2 regions of the Xanthomonas axonopodis pv. maculifoliigardeniae genome follow, and region 2 is predicted to be linked to the other one. Evidence: predicted binding sites of a transcription regulator. Region 2 holds the regulator's gene; the other holds the start of a gene.
The links. Region 2 encodes FliA, which starts transcription of late flagellar genes. Its sites were predicted from a motif close to TAAAGTTTNNCNNNCNNNGGCCGATAA; they were not measured.

Region 1 (7,524 bases), 1.3 Mb from region 2:
CAGCAACTGGCAGGCGGTGAATTTGAATTCCTGCAAGACCTATTACGACGACGACGGGAAGGCGCACCAGATTGGCGTCAGCATCAGCGTCGGACGTGGTGAGGGCTCCATTTTTGGCCCGCGTTATGCACCCGGTGGCTATGGTCCGGGCCCGTTCGGCTGGTAACCATACGGCGAGGTGTGCGTTGACAGAGGGTTCACTGCCGCATCGCTGAGAATGTGGCCTGCCTTACGAGACCAGCTCATGCCACAGAACAAGGAACGGCCGGTTGTCTTCGTTGTCGAAGACGGCGACGGAACCCGACAGCTCAGCTGCCTTGTGCTGGAGAGCTATGGGTTCACCTGCCGTAGCGCCGGCTCGGTCGAAGAAGCCTTGGCCTTGATCGAAAGCGACCCGCGGGTGGACGTGCTGTTTTCCGATATCCATTTCCCCGGCGGCCTGACCGGTGTGGATCTGGCGCTCAAGACTGCACATGCGCCGTACAACCTGCCGGTGCTGCTGACTTCGGGCCTGGCGGTCGAATACGTGGAAGAGATCCTGCCCGACGGCGTGGCCTTTCTGGAAAAGCCGTATACCCCTGAGCAACTGCTCAGTGCGATCCGCAGCGTGATGGCCAAGCACCGCGTGCTGGCCACCCCGGTCGCGTAAACACGAGCGGCCGCGACTGGACGGCCGCCCACAATCCCGGTATTAAATGCCAGCCCTCGCGCGATGCGGCGGCAACGGGGATCGACCACACCACGGTAGTACCACAGACGCGGCGTAACGCCCGGCTGGCCGTACCGTGTCCTACGCCAGGGGAAAACATGAGACATCTAGTGACCGCAGCCATTGCCATGGTTGCGCTAAGCGGTTGCGCCACGGTCATGAACGACGCGACCCAGCCAATTCGCATCGACACCAAGACGGCCGATGGGCAACTGGTTTCCGGCGCCGACTGCGCCATCAGCAACGACAAGGGCCGCGTCACGGTGAAGTCCGGCCAGACCGCACAAGTGCATCGTTCCGCGCGCGATCTGGAGGTGACCTGTGTGCTGCCCGGCCAACGTGATGCCGCCGGCCGTTCCATCTCGCGCGCCAACATGGGCATTTGGGGCAACATTCTGATCGGCGGGGCGATTGGCGCCATCGTCGATCACAGCAAGGGCACCGGCTATACCTACCCGGATCCAGTTGGTGTTCGGGCAGACGCTGAGCTTCGACCGCCATCGTGAAGACCGGGGCCAACCGTTGCAGGGCGAGAACGCGCACGGTGTGGTGGTTGCAGGCAATCCCAGTTCAGGCAACTCCGCGCACGGGTCGGCGGTCACCCTGCCATTGGCGAGCGAACCGGCAGCCGCCGAGCAGGCAGACGTTGCGGCAGCGTCTGCCAGTGTCGGGGGCAACGCTGGGCCTGCAAGCCCGGCGATGTCGACCGCGTCGGCGGCAAGTCGCGCCCAGGGCATCAGCAATGGCCTGCAATGCGGCACCATGCAGGCCACCAGCGCCACGCGCTTCAGCGCGGTCTGCAGCAGCGGCAATACGGTGCAGATCGATTGTTCCGGCTTCCGCTGCACCTCTACGTTTCAGTGATGCAGTGAGCTGGGCTGTGGGCACAAGCCCACGGTCATGCGCAGATCGTCGCGACGGCTGTCGGGTACGCCCCGACAGCGTGTCGGCTCGCTCCCGATTTACGTGATAGATGTCGCATTTAAACTGCAGCTACCGGACGCGAGGCCTGTTGGGCCGCTCAACTCGCGGGGCGCAGAGCACGCCCCTGCCGGGACACGGATGAAAAGGCGCGACAGAACGGCCGAGCCTTCCCTGCGATCTGCGCGTGCGTTCGTCCGTGCAGTCGCTTAGCACCAAAGAATTGGCGCCAGGTTCGATGCCTGGAAGACCTGCCCCGTCCTGCGATTGACCGCAGCTCTACCGTCGTTGGGATTGCGCATCACTTTCATGGCACTCAATCCGCGCGGCATGCCGATGAGCGCATCATTGCGCAAGCGCCTGCTTGGCTACCCGCTCATGCACCGGGCCATCCTTTCCCGAATCACGCTGCACAGGCACGCTCCCACACGTGCCAGGTGGCTGATTGATTGCTGCATGGATCGATGCAAGGCAACGCCAGCTTCCGCGCCACTTACGTCGATGCGCTGATCATCGATGCGGCAGAAATATGTGCTTGCTTCTGCGGCAAGCCATGCATTTCACGCGATCAAGCAGGCCGCTCGCTAGGCTAACGTCATCGCAGCGCTGTGCTGCGCAAGACTGTCAGGAGTTCCGCATGGGCGACAATTCGTTTTTATCTCCGGCCTTCATCATCCTGGTCATCGGTGTGATTGCCGTTGTGCTGTTTCTGGTCACGCGTGCCAAGAAAAAGCGCAACAAGAAATAATCGCTGCATGCGCTGCTGGCCGTGACTGAGTACGCTTGCACACAGCGCGACGTGATTCCAGCGGCTGCAGCCGCATACTCCGTGCTGCAGTCAGAACCGCTCACCTGCCGGCAGGTAGCGCCATTCGCCGATCGCCAGCTTGCCCAGCGACACCCGGCCCACGCGCAGGCGGCGAATGCTCACGACCTCCAGGCCCACTTCGCCGCACATGTAGCGCAATTGGCCCGGCTGCACGTGCTTGATCGCAAACCGCAGGCGGTCTTCGTTTTGCCAGCTCACCTTGCAGGGCGACAGACTGCGCTGCTGATAGACCAAGCCATGCGCCAGCCGCGCCATGCCGTAAGGGCGCAATTCACCGCGCACTTCGACCAGAAATTCCTGCTCGATCGCGCTGGCGTCAGCGCTCAACCGGCGCAGCACGCGGCCATCCTGGCTCAGGATCAGCAGGCCGCTTGCGGCGTCTTCCAGCGGCAGCGGTGCGTGCAAGCGTAGGAAGTGCCGTTTCAGCACACGTACTTCCGCCTGATCCAGTGCGCTGCGCGTTGCCGGGGTGGCCAGCGCCAGCGCGGCATCGACGCAGATGCCTGCCGGCTTGTGCAGCAACAAGGTGGCGGGCTCGGCAGACGCCAGTACCGCATTTTCGGCCAGGGTGACCTGCGCCGCGGTAGCCAGCGTCTGCGGTTCTTCGACCACCACGCCGTCCACGCTGACCCACCCACCCTCGATGTACTGCTGGGCCTCGCCACGCGAGCAGCCGATCGCGGCAGCTACACATTTATCGAGACGGATCGGATCGGACATCGGGCGAGCTCAGCATCAGGGGACAGCAGTGTACGTGCTGGCTGCTCGCCCGCGTGAGTCGTTGCACGGCAGCGATGAGCGTTGCCCAATGCATTGGACGGTGCGCCTGCGCAAGTTGCGCATTGCCCGCCACCAACGCAACGGCAAACGCCGTGTGCACGCAGGCACCGGCAAACGCTTCTGCACCGCACGACAACGTGGGAAACTCGAAGCTCACACAGGAGATCGCAGATGTTTATCCAGTTCGGCACCGCCCGGGTCCGCCTCAACCATATCTCTGTCATCAGCGACCCATTCAATGCTGGCGAAAGCTTTGGGTCGTATTGCCACTCGGTTCGGGTCGGGCTGATCTCCGGCGAAGAAGTCTTTGCGCGCTTCAACAGCGAGAGTGGCGCCAAGCAACTGCACGCAGACGTGGTCGCTGCGCTGGAAGCCTGAGCAAAGAGTGATCGCCATCGCGTCGCGCCGCTGCGCGCGCGATGGCTCACGCTGCAGCACGCGGTGCTTACTGGCATGCATGCTGCGGCGCGGCAATCCGCTCGGCATACGGCGTGGCGCACCTCCAATGAAGTAGCTCGCACGACCTATCCGCCCACGGGCTCGCGGCAGATCGTTGCCCAGCGTTCGATGCAGCACTGGGCCCTGCATGCAATCCGGCGGCCGGTCATACGCGTCTGTCGGTCAGCGCACATGTCGGCAAGACGTCGGAAAATCGCTGCATTCCTGGCACGCTTCGATCCGGCCAGACACATCCGAATTTGCGCCCTGGGGCGCCCGTGTCAGGACGCGGGAAACTGCTGTCAGGAAACTTCCGATCTGTAATGAATCAGCGGTAAGTATTTTCGATCGACGGTCTTTAGCTCCCTCAAATCCGGCCGCTAGCTGGGCAAGACGCTTGAGTCGATGCACCCCGCATCCACCGAGCTGCTCAGCTGTACTACCTGGAAGCGGTCATGAATGACTTTCTGCAACGCCTCAATGTCGGCCGTCGCCTCGGAATGGCCTTCGGCATTTTGATTCTGCTGTCGGGCCTGCTGGTGGCGACCGGCCTGATCACCATGTCCAATGCGCGTTATGAGCTGGACACCATCGTCAACAACAACATGGAAAGGATCCGGCTGTCCTCCGAAATGCTCGACGCCAATACCAACGTGGCGATTGGCTTGCGCGACGTGGTGATGGTGTCCGGCGATGCGGCCAACCGGCGCGCACTGGACATCATCGAAAAGAGTCGTGCGCGCTACAAGCAAGCCCACGATGCCTTGGCTGCGATGCCAAGTAGCGAACTCGAGAAAAGCGCGCTCGCACTGGTGCAGGAAAAGCGCGACATCTCGGTCAAGTTCAACAACCAGATTCTCGACTACGGCATGCGCGACCAGAATCAGCAAGCGCAGGCCTTGTTGCAAGGCGCTGCCGCTGCGGCGATGGACGAGCAACAAGCCGCAATTGCTGCAAATGCGGCCTTGGAGCGCCGCCTCAGCAAAGACGCATACGCGGCAGCGGTTGCATCGATGCACAACGGCAAGATCATCCTGGCCAGCGGCGGCATCGCTGCGCTGGTGATCAGTGCGCTGCTCGCATGGTTGATCACGCGCAGCCTCACCACGCCGTTGAGCCAGGCCACGCGCACTGCCGAAGCCATCGCCGCAGGCAATCTGCGCAACGATGTGCACACCACCGCAACGGATGAAACCGGTCGTCTGTTGCAGGCCATGGACAAGATGCAACTGCAGCTGCGCAACCTCATCGCGGCGCAGACCGACATGGCCAAGCATCACGACAACGGCCAGATCAGCTTCCGCATCGACGCAACCGTGTTTCCGGGCGACTACGGCCGCATGGCCAACGACACCAACGCGTTGGTGGCCTCGCACGTCGCCGTGCAAAACGATCTGGCGCGCATCATGGGGCGCTATGCCATCGGCGAACTCTCCGAAGACATGCAGCCCCTGCCGGGCGAAAAAGCCGCCTTCAGCAACACCATGTCGCAGGTCAAGCTCAACCTTTCGGCGATGAATCACCAAATCAGGCACCTGGCACAGGCGGCTGCCAATGGCGACTTCAGCGCCCGTGGCGATGTCGAACGCTTCCAGTTCGATTTCCGCATCATGGTGGAGAGCCTGAACCAATTGATGTCCACCGCGGACGGCAATCTGCAATCGCTGTCGGCACTGCTGCAGTCGATCGCAGCGGGCGACCTCACCGCACGCATGAGCGGCGACTTCCGCGGCGTGTTCGCACAGATGCGCGATGACGCCAACGCAACGGCGAGCCAGCTGGCGCAGATCGTCGGCAACATCCAGCAATCGGCCGTGTCGATCAACGCGGCGGCCAGCGAGATCGCCGCGGGCAATCAGGATCTGTCCCAGCGGACCGAGCAGCAGGCGGCCAACCTGGAAGAGACCGCCGCTTCGATGGAAGAGCTGACCTCCACCGTCAAGCAGAATGCCGAGAGTGCGCGCCAGGCCAATCAACTGGCGATCGGCGCCGCACGCGTGGCCTCGGAGGGGGGCAATGTGGTCGGCAAGGTCGTGGACACGATGAGTGGTATCGAAGCCTCGTCCAAGAAGATCGCCGACATCATCTCCGTCATCGACGGCATTGCCTTCCAGACCAACATCCTGGCGCTGAACGCCGCGGTGGAAGCTGCCCGGGCAGGCGAGCAGGGCCGTGGTTTTGCGGTTGTCGCCTCGGAAGTGCGCACGCTGGCGCAACGCTCCTCCGGCGCAGCCAAGGAGATCAAGGACCTGATCGACGATTCCGTCCAACGCGTGGCCGAAGGCTCGGCACTGGTGCACAGCGCCGGCAAGACCATGTGCGAGGTTGTGGCCAGCGTCCAGCGCGTCACCGACATCATGGGCGAAATTTCGGCGGCCTCGCAGGAGCAATCTGCCGGCATCGAACAGGTCAATCACACCATCACGCACATGGACGAGACCACGCAACAGAATGCGGCGCTGGTGGAAGAAGCCACTGCCGCGGCCCGCTCCATGGAAGAACAAGCCGTGCACCTCACCGACGCGGTCGCCATCTTCAAGATCGATGCACGGCACGCGCGCCGCGCAGACACCCGCGCTACCGCGCCGGTCGCGCATCTGTTGGACAAGGTACGCCACGCCTGAGTGGCATGGCCCGCTGGCTGCCCTGCAGAGGCGCAGCTGGCGTGAGCGCACCGAAGCGGTTGCCGGCGGCAATCGCAACACGCCACTGACCTCGTCCCAAGCGCGCCCTGGGAGGCGCGCCTGGATGTTGCAACGGCGCCGTCCACATCCCAGGGGCACCATCCACGGCAATGCCGCCTGTTCGCTGCCGATGAAACGGCCCAAACACCGCGAAGTGGCGCGCAATCGCAGCGTCAGCGACGATCCGGTGGCCCTGGCCTGGCGGTGTACGGCAACAGATCACGATGGATCGGGATACCCAGCTCTGATGCGTCGCAAGTCATGCGCGATACTGCATCACACCGTCCAGCCAGAGCGATTAGCGCAGCGCCGCGTGCTCGGGTAGCAGCAACAGCACACACAGCAGCAGCATGAAGACCGCGATCAGTCCATCCAGTATCCGCCACGCACGCGGATGCCGGAACACCGGCTGCAACAAGCGGGCCCCATAGCCCAGGCCAGAGAACCAGCTCACGCTGGCGATACACGCACCCAGTGCAAATGCCCAGCGCAACGCGCCGGGGTAATGCGTGGCCAGGCTGCCGAGCAAGAGCATCGTATCGAGATAGACGTGCGGGTTGAGGAAGGTAAACCCCAGGCAGGTGAGCATGGCGCGTTGCCAGCGGTCTTCGCCGTGTTCTGCCGGCGACATTGCGCCATCTCCGCGCCAGGCACGGCATGCGGCCATCCACCCATACACTGCCAGAAATGCGGCCCCCGCGTAGCGCAACAGCTGCAGCAGGCCCGCGTATTGCTGCGCCAACGCGCCGATTCCAGCAACGCCGAGCAGGATCAGCGCGATATCGCCAAGTGCACAGATCGCCACCACCAATCCCACGTGCTGGCGCTTGAGCCCTTGCCGCAGCACGAACGCATTCTGCGCGCCGATCGCGACGATGAGACCGGCACCGGCAAGAAAACCGGCCACTGTTGCTTGAACGATCATGGTGGTGTCTCCGAGGCAGGCGCGCATCGTGTGCCCTTACATCGAATTAGGAAAACTAAATAATCTGTATGCTGATTAGCATTTCTAATGCAGGTGAACGCATGGATCTTCTGCATCCGCAATTGGCCGCCTTCGCAGCCGTGCTGGACGAAGGCAGCTTCGACGCCGCCGCGCAGCGTCTTGCACTGACGCCCTCGGCAATCTCGCAACGCATCAAGGCGCTCGAAGACCGACTCGG
Region 2 (7,524 bases):
CCCCCGCACAGCACCAGCAGGCTCCCGCTCAGCCGGCGCCTGCCTCGCAAGCCCCGGCCAAGCCCGCTGCACCGGTGCACGCCCTGCTCAAGCCGTCTGCCGACGCCGAGGCAAGCCAGCGCCAGCGCGTCGCCAGCGCCGCCGACGACATGATTGCCGCCATGGCGCTGCGCCAGCCGGTCAGCGTGCCGCGCCAGGCGCCGGTCGCCGCGCCGGTGCGTACCGCCAGCATCCCTTCGCCCGCTGCCCAGGCACTCGCCCACGCGGTTGCCGTCACCGCCGCGCCGCGCCAGGAACACGCGCTGTCGGCCGTGCCGGAACAGTTGTTCGCCGACTTTTTGACCACTGCACCGGTGCAGCGCCCGGCCGTCCCGGCCACGGCGGTGCAGGCGCCCGCGCCGGTCGCGGCGGCAACGGTCACCGCCCCGGCGTTTGCTGCCGCAGGCCAGGACGACGACGCCTTCGCCGACGAAGCCGACTTCGATCTGGACGACGCCCTTCCGCAGATCCTGCCGCCGGCCGCGCTGCCGCCGATCGTGGTCGCCCCGCCCGCCCCCGCTGCGCTGGCCGCCGTGCCGGTTGCCGCCACGCCCGCACCGCAGAACGACGAAGAACTCAAGCAGCTGCGCGGCGAACTGGCGCTGATGCGGCAGATGATCGAGCGCGAAATGAACCGCCTCACCGACGAGCGCCTGCGTGGCTCGCCGGTGCGCGCCCAGGCGCTGGAACTGATGGACGACTACGGTTTCGATGCCGGCCTGACCCGCGATATCGCCCTGCAGATCCCGGCCGATACCGAATTGCACCGTGGCCGCGGCCTGATGCTGGGCCTGCTGTCCAAGCGGCTGCCGGTGGCCCCGGTCGACCCGCTGGAACGTGGCGGCGTCATCGCCCTGGTCGGCCCGACCGGCGCCGGCAAGACCACCACCATCGCCAAGCTCGCCCAGCGCTTTGCCGCCCAGCACGCCCCGCGCGACGTGGCCCTGGTCACCACCGACACCCAGCGCGTGGGCGGCCGCGAACAGCTGCACAGCTACGGCCGCCAGCTCGGCATCGCGGTGCACGAGGCCGACAGCGCCGAAAGCCTGCTGGACCTGCTCGAGCGCCTGCGCGACTACAAGCTGGTGCTGATCGACACCGCCGGCATGGGCCAGCGCGACCGCGCCCTGGCCGCCCAGCTGAACTGGCTGCGTGCCGCCCAGCAGGTCACCTCGCTGCTGGTACTGCCTGCCAACGCCCATTTTTCCGACCTCGACGAGGTCGTACGCCGCTTCGCCCACGCCAAGCCCCAAGGCGTGGTGCTGACCAAACTCGACGAGACCGGCCGCTTCGGCAGCGCCTTGTCGGTGGTGGTCGACCACCAAATGCCCATCACCTGGGTGACTGACGGACAGCGGGTCCCTGACGACCTGCACCGCGCCAATGCCGCCAGTCTCGTTCTTCGCCTTGAAGATTTGCGGCGCGCTGCCGATAAGCCCTGTACTCCGGAGCACAACCATGCAGTCGCGTGAATACGCCAAGCTGACCAACGCCTTCCCCCTGTCGGCGACCCGTCCCGAGCCTTTGGGCCCGGTGCGCACCATTGCCGTGACCGGTGGCAAGGGCGGCGTGGGGAAAACCAACATCTCCGCCAACCTGGCCGTGGCGCTTGCCGACATGGGCAAACGCACGCTGCTGCTGGACGCCGACCTCGGCCTGGCCAACCTGGACGTGGTGCTGGGCCTGGCGCCCAAGTACACCCTGGCCGACCTGATTGCCGGCCGTTGCACGCTCGATGAAGTCATCATCGAAGGCCCCGGCGGCGTGCTGGTGGTGCCGGCCGCCTCCGGTCGCCGCCACATGGCCGAACTGGCCCCGGCCCAACACATCGGCCTGGTCAACGTGTTCTCCGAACTGGAACGCGACCTGGACGTGATGGTCATCGATACCGCCGCCGGCATCACCGACAGCGTGCTGACCTTCTGCCAGGCCGCCCAGGACACCGTGGTGGTGGTCTGCGACGAGCCGGCCTCGATCACCGACGCCTACGCGCTGATCAAGGTGCTCTCGCGCGAACGCGGCGTGGACCGCCTGCAGATCATCGCCAACATGGTGCGCGACCCCAACGAAGGTCGCTTGCTGTACGACAAGCTCTCGCGCGTGTGCGAAAAGTTCCTCGGCGATGTGTCGCTGAACTATCTCGGCCATGTGCCGCAGGACGACTGGCTGCGCCTGTCGGTGCAGCGCCAGCAACCGGTCATCAAGGCCTACCCCGCCAGTCCGTCGGCGCAGGCCATCGCCGAAATCGCACGCCGTACCTCGCGCTGGCAGGCCCCGACCGTGCCGCGCGGCAACGTCGAGTTCTTTGTCGAACGCATCATCCAACGGGGAGTGGCCGCATGAGCACCGCTACCGCAACCACGGCCAGCGCGCAGTACCGCGCCGTGCAGCGCAACAACGCCAACGACGTGGTGACCCAGCACGCCGACCTGGTCCGCCGCATCGCCCACCATCTGGCGGCGCGCCTGCCGGCCAGCGTGGAAGTGGACGACCTGATCCAGGCCGGCATGATCGGCCTGATCGAAGCCTCGCGCAGCTACGACTCCGAACAGGGCGCTTCGTTCGAAACCTATGCCTCGATCCGCATCCGCGGCTCGATGATCGACGAGATTCGCAGGGGCGACTGGGTGCCGCGTTCGGTGCACCGCCGCGCCCGCGACGCTGCCGCCGCCGTGCGCAAGATCGAACAGAACACCGGCCGCGCCGCCGCCGCCACCGAAGTGGCCGCCGCCATGGAAATGCCGCTGCCCGATTACCTGCGTCTGATGGAAGATGCCGCACGTGGCCAGGTGCTGAGCCTGGAATCGCGCATCGAAGATCACGGCGAGCTGGACACCACCGCCAAGGGTGGCCCCAACCCGCAGCAGATGATGGAGCGTGGCGAATTCGGCCGCGAGCTGGGCAAGGCCATCGGCCAATTGCCCGAGCGCGAGCAGCTGGTGCTGTCGCTGTACTACGAACAGGAATTGAACCTGAAGGAAATCGGCGCCGTGCTGGGCGTCAGCGAATCGCGCGTGTGCCAGATCCATGGCCAGGCGGTGGTGCGTTTGCGTGGCCGCCTCAAGGTCTTCGAACTGGCCGATGCCGGCGTCGAAGTCGACGACTGAATTTTTCGCGTAATTTTTCGTGTTAGGAGCTTGATGTGAACAAGAACATGCGGATCCTGATCGTGGACGACTTCTCGACGATGCGACGTATCGTCAAGAATCTGTTGGGCGATCTCGGCTTCACCAACACCGCAGAGGCCGAAGACGGCAACAGCGCCCTGGCGGCGTTGCGTGCCGGCCCGTTCGATTTCGTGGTCACCGACTGGAACATGCCCGGCATGACCGGCATCGACCTGCTGCGCAACATCCGCGCCGACGCCAAGCTCAAGCACCTGCCGGTGATGATGGTGACCGCCGAAGCCAAGCGCGAGCAGATCATCGAAGCGGCCCAGTGCGGCGTGAACGGCTACATCATCAAGCCGTTTACCGCCCAGACGCTGGAAGAAAAGTTGGGCAAGGTGTTCGAACGTCTGGCGGCGACCGCCTGATGAACGCGACCATGGAAACCGATGCCGAACGTGCCGCGTTGATCGAGCGCCTGCAGAACGCACTCGATGCACTGGAAAGCGGTGACCAGGTCGCCTGGCGTCGCGAGGTGGATCATCTCGCCGCCCTGCGCACGCGCCCGATGATGCAGAGCCTGAGCCGGCTCGCCCGCGAACTCGGCCAGGCGCTGGGCGAGCTGCCCACCATCCCCGAAGAAGCCGGCGAACTGGACGATGCCTGTTCGCGCCTGGACCACGTGGTGGAAATGACCGAAAAGGCCAGCCATCGCACGCTGGATCTGGTCGAAGAATGCCGCGAGCTGGCCAACCAGCTGCGCAACGGCGGGCTCAATCAGGACCAGGGCGCGCTGCTGGAAAAGATGCGCCACAACCTCACCGAGCTGTCGCTGGCGCAGAGCTACCAGGACCTGAGCGGCCAGATCATCCGGCGCGTGGCCGGTATCGTGCGGCGCGTGCATGAAGGCTTCGGTGCGCTCGGCCTGCCGCCGAAGAACATCGAACCGAAGAAAGACGACGGCGGTCTTGCCGGTCCTGCAGTCAAGGGCCTGGACCGTCACGCGGTGTCGCAGGACGATGCCGACGACCTGCTGTCCGGATTGGGGCTGTAACCATGAGTGCTGTTCCAGACGATATTGCTGCCGATTTCATCGTCGAGGCCCAGGAAATCCTGGATCGCCTCGGCGAACAGCTGGTCTCGCTGGAACAGGCGCCAGAAGAAGCCGACCAGCTCAACGCGGTGTTCCGCGGCTTCCACACGCTCAAGGGCGGCGCCGGCTTTCTGGCGATCAAGCCCATGGTGGAGCTGTGCCACGCCGCTGAAGAAACCCTAGGCATGGCGCGCTCGGGCCAGGCGGTGCTGCAGGCGCATCACTTCGATGCCGCGCAACAATCGCTGGATTATCTGCAGGCCATGCTGGATGCCATGGGCTCGGGCGAAGCCGTGCCGCACGCACCGGCCACGTTGATCGCGCAGTTCGACGCCAAGAGCGCCCCGCCGGCGGTCAAGGCCGCGCCGCAGGCGGCCGCGGCCAAGCCGGCTGCCGCCGCACACGGCGACGATGCGCATGCGCCCGCCCCCAAGGCGGCCGGCAAGGGCGCCGCCAAGACCGGCGCCGAAGCCGAACAGACCGTGCGCGTGGACACCAAGCGCCTGGACGCCATCGTCAACCTGATCGGCGAACTGGTGCTCTCGCGCAACCGGCTGAAGACCTTGCGCACCCGCCTGCGCGACGAAGAACTGGACCGCGCAGTCAGCACCCTGGATATCGCCACCGCACGCTTGCAGACCGCGGTCATGCGCACCCGCATGCAACCGGTGAGCAAGGTGTTCGCACGCTTCCCCAAGGTGGCCCGCGATGTGGCGCGCACCTTGTCCAAGGAAGTGGAGCTGGAACTGATCGGCGCCGAAACCGAGCTCGATCGTAATCTGGTCGAAGCCCTCGCCGACCCGTTAGTGCACCTGGTGCGCAACGCAATCGACCACGGCATCGAATCGCCTGCCCTGCGCGAAGCCACCGGCAAACCGCGCAGCGGCCATGTGCGCCTGTCGGCGCAGCAGGAAGGCGACTACGTCAGCATCGAAATCCAGGACGACGGCGCCGGCATCGACCCGGAGCGCCTGCGCGAAATCGCCCGCAACAAGGGCCTGATCGACGCCGAAGCCGCCGCGCGCCTGAGCACCGACGAGTGCTTGCATCTGATCTTCATGCCGGGCTTCTCGACCAAGGTGGAAGTCACCGACATCTCCGGCCGTGGCGTGGGCATGGACGTGGTGCAGTCGCGTATCCGCGAACTCAGCGGGCAGATCCAGATCCAGTCCGAACTGGGCCGCGGCAGCCGCTTCATGATCCGCGTGCCGTTGACCCTGGCGATTCTGCCGACCCTGCTGGTGCAGGCCGGCGAAGCGGTCTACGCATTGCCGCTGGCGCGCGTGGTGGAAGTGCTGCATGCACCGCAGACCTCGCTGGGCTGGTTCGACGGCCGCGCCGTGCTGGACCGCCGCTCGCACACCCTGCCGCTGATCGACCTGCGCCGCTGGCTGGGCGTACCGGCCGAACAACCGCCGCTGCTGACCGTGGTGCTGCTGCAGGCCGGCGAAACCCGCTTCGGCCTGGTGGTGGACCAGGTCCGCGGCCGCGAGGAAGTGGTGATCAAACCACTCCCTCGCGCCCTGCGCGGCCTGCCCGGCTACGCCGGCGCCACCCTGATCGGCGACGGCCGCATGGCGCTGATCCTGGATGTGGATGGATTGCGCTCCAGCGATCATTGAGGTTCGGGATTCGGGATTCGGGATTGGGAGAAGCGGGAATCGGGAATCGGGAATCGGGAATCGTCAAAACGATCCTTGTTGCCTGATCTAACGACAACGGCCGCGTACTGCGGCCGTTGTCTTTTCACTACCAGCCTCGCTGCCGATCTACGCCGCTACACACGGCGGTAAGTTGGTGTGCTGGTCTAATGCTCGTAAGACACCTCGATGGGGATGATGCTCTGCCACGAGCACACGTTGGATACGACGAAGAACCGTGGGACCGTCGATATCGCTTTCAAACAGCAGGTCATGCAGGTGGCACACATGATCCGAGAGCCGAACCATCGCGCCCATAGCGCCGCGTGGCAGGCATGGCCGCGTTGGTTTAGCGACGGCCACGTTGCACTGGAAGTGAACCTGAAACCGCTATTCATAACCGCTATTACTACAAGGTGAAAAGGGGCGGATTCTTGCAATAGCCCCCAGACAAATTGCACCAAGCCTCACACCATCCGGTGTTGAGGTGCGATCAATTGCTCTCGCTGCTGCTCCTGCTGCTGGGATTGCTGTTGGCGCTGCGTTTCGCCCAAGGCCTGCAATTGCGCTAAGGATTGCTCGACAGGCTGCGCAATCGCATCGCTCGTCTTCATATGCGCCATCTTGTGAGCGGGGTCGTTCAACGCGCCTTCCACCACAAAGACGTTCTCGCCTTGTCGCACGGATTTTGTGTTCTCGCTCAGTACGACATGATCGATTCGCGACAGCCCGTTTTCCTTTGCAAGATATGCACTGCTTGCCGCAAGGCGGGCGCTGTTGTCGTCGTACTCTCGACCGAGGCCTTGCTCGAGGCGACGAACGGCTTCTTCTGCTTCGCGATGGAGCGGGTCTTGGGATAGCGATGCCAGCTGATATCTCCCGCTTTCCGAGATTTGGACGGCACCTTGCTCCGTCTGCGATGCACCGCGCTCGTGCTGAACACGCGCCTGGCTGAGTTCGATGCCTAGGCTTCCTGACTGAAAGTTCTGCACCGTTACCGATTGTCCTCGTTCGTTACCAATCAATAGATCGGCGCCTTGGATACGGTAAGTAGTTTGACCATCTGCACTACGAAACACTCCCTCTGGATCATCAGCTTGCCGGGTGCCTCCAGTCAGTCGCTGGCCATCCCAAAACAGCTGCCCACTGCGGTCCGCATCCTGCACTACATCCCCATCGTCAACGACGTAGGTATCATTACCAGCCCCACCACGTAGCATGTCATGGCCCGGCCCACCTATCAGGACGTCGTTACCCTGCCCGCCAATCAGGGTGTCATTACCTCCGCCTCCTAGCAGCAGATCGTTATTGCTGACCTCTGCGCCGTTCCTCCGGCGGGTCGCATCGATTGTCGAAGCGTGATCGGCATCCACGGCAACGCGCGTAGAATCTCGCCCCGCATCTACGTGGATCGAGCCCGCGTTGAATGCCTCGTTGCTCAAGCGATCTGCAATTTCAGGATGCTGCTCACGCAAGTCAGAAAGCAGGCGCAAACGCGCTGGGTCCAACGACTGCGCAAGGGTTTGCACATTACCTCGCCCTTCCAGCAAGGTTGCATAGTCCCGATTCGCCTCCGCAATCAAGTTACGCTGACCAGGATTTCCGTCAATATCCACACCCCAGCGAGCTTCGTCACGATTGATGC

Region 1: the regulator FliA is predicted to act here: its motif matches at 4,013-4,039, upstream of ACDH77_RS14940 (methyl-accepting chemotaxis protein).

Annotation. Positions count from the first base shown of each region.
Region 1 covers NZ_CP167998.1:3,466,412-3,473,935, forward strand. The annotation lists gene ACDH77_RS14910 (hypothetical protein) at 1-166, shown strand, start outside; gene ACDH77_RS14915 (response regulator) at 245-649, shown strand; gene ACDH77_RS14920 (hypothetical protein) at 868-1,215, shown strand; gene ACDH77_RS14925 (hypothetical protein) at 1,178-1,573, shown strand; gene ACDH77_RS14930 (rRNA pseudouridine synthase) at 2,469-3,179, opposite strand; gene ACDH77_RS14935 (hypothetical protein) at 3,411-3,617, shown strand; gene ACDH77_RS14940 (methyl-accepting chemotaxis protein) at 4,133-6,301, shown strand; gene ACDH77_RS14945 (LysE/ArgO family amino acid transporter) at 6,660-7,286, opposite strand; gene ACDH77_RS14950 (LysR family transcriptional regulator ArgP) at 7,388-7,524, shown strand, end outside.
Region 2 covers NZ_CP167998.1:2,166,490-2,174,013, reverse strand. The annotation lists gene flhF (flagellar biosynthesis protein FlhF) at 1-1,511, shown strand, start outside; gene ACDH77_RS09500 (MinD/ParA family protein) at 1,498-2,382, shown strand; gene ACDH77_RS09495 (RNA polymerase sigma factor FliA) at 2,379-3,146, shown strand; gene cheY (chemotaxis response regulator CheY) at 3,182-3,574, shown strand; gene ACDH77_RS09485 (protein phosphatase CheZ) at 3,574-4,200, shown strand; gene ACDH77_RS09480 (chemotaxis protein CheA) at 4,203-5,861, shown strand; partial or broken gene ACDH77_RS09475 (XVIPCD domain-containing protein) at 6,347-6,739, opposite strand; partial or broken gene ACDH77_RS09470 (glycoside hydrolase family protein) at 7,118-7,524, opposite strand, start outside.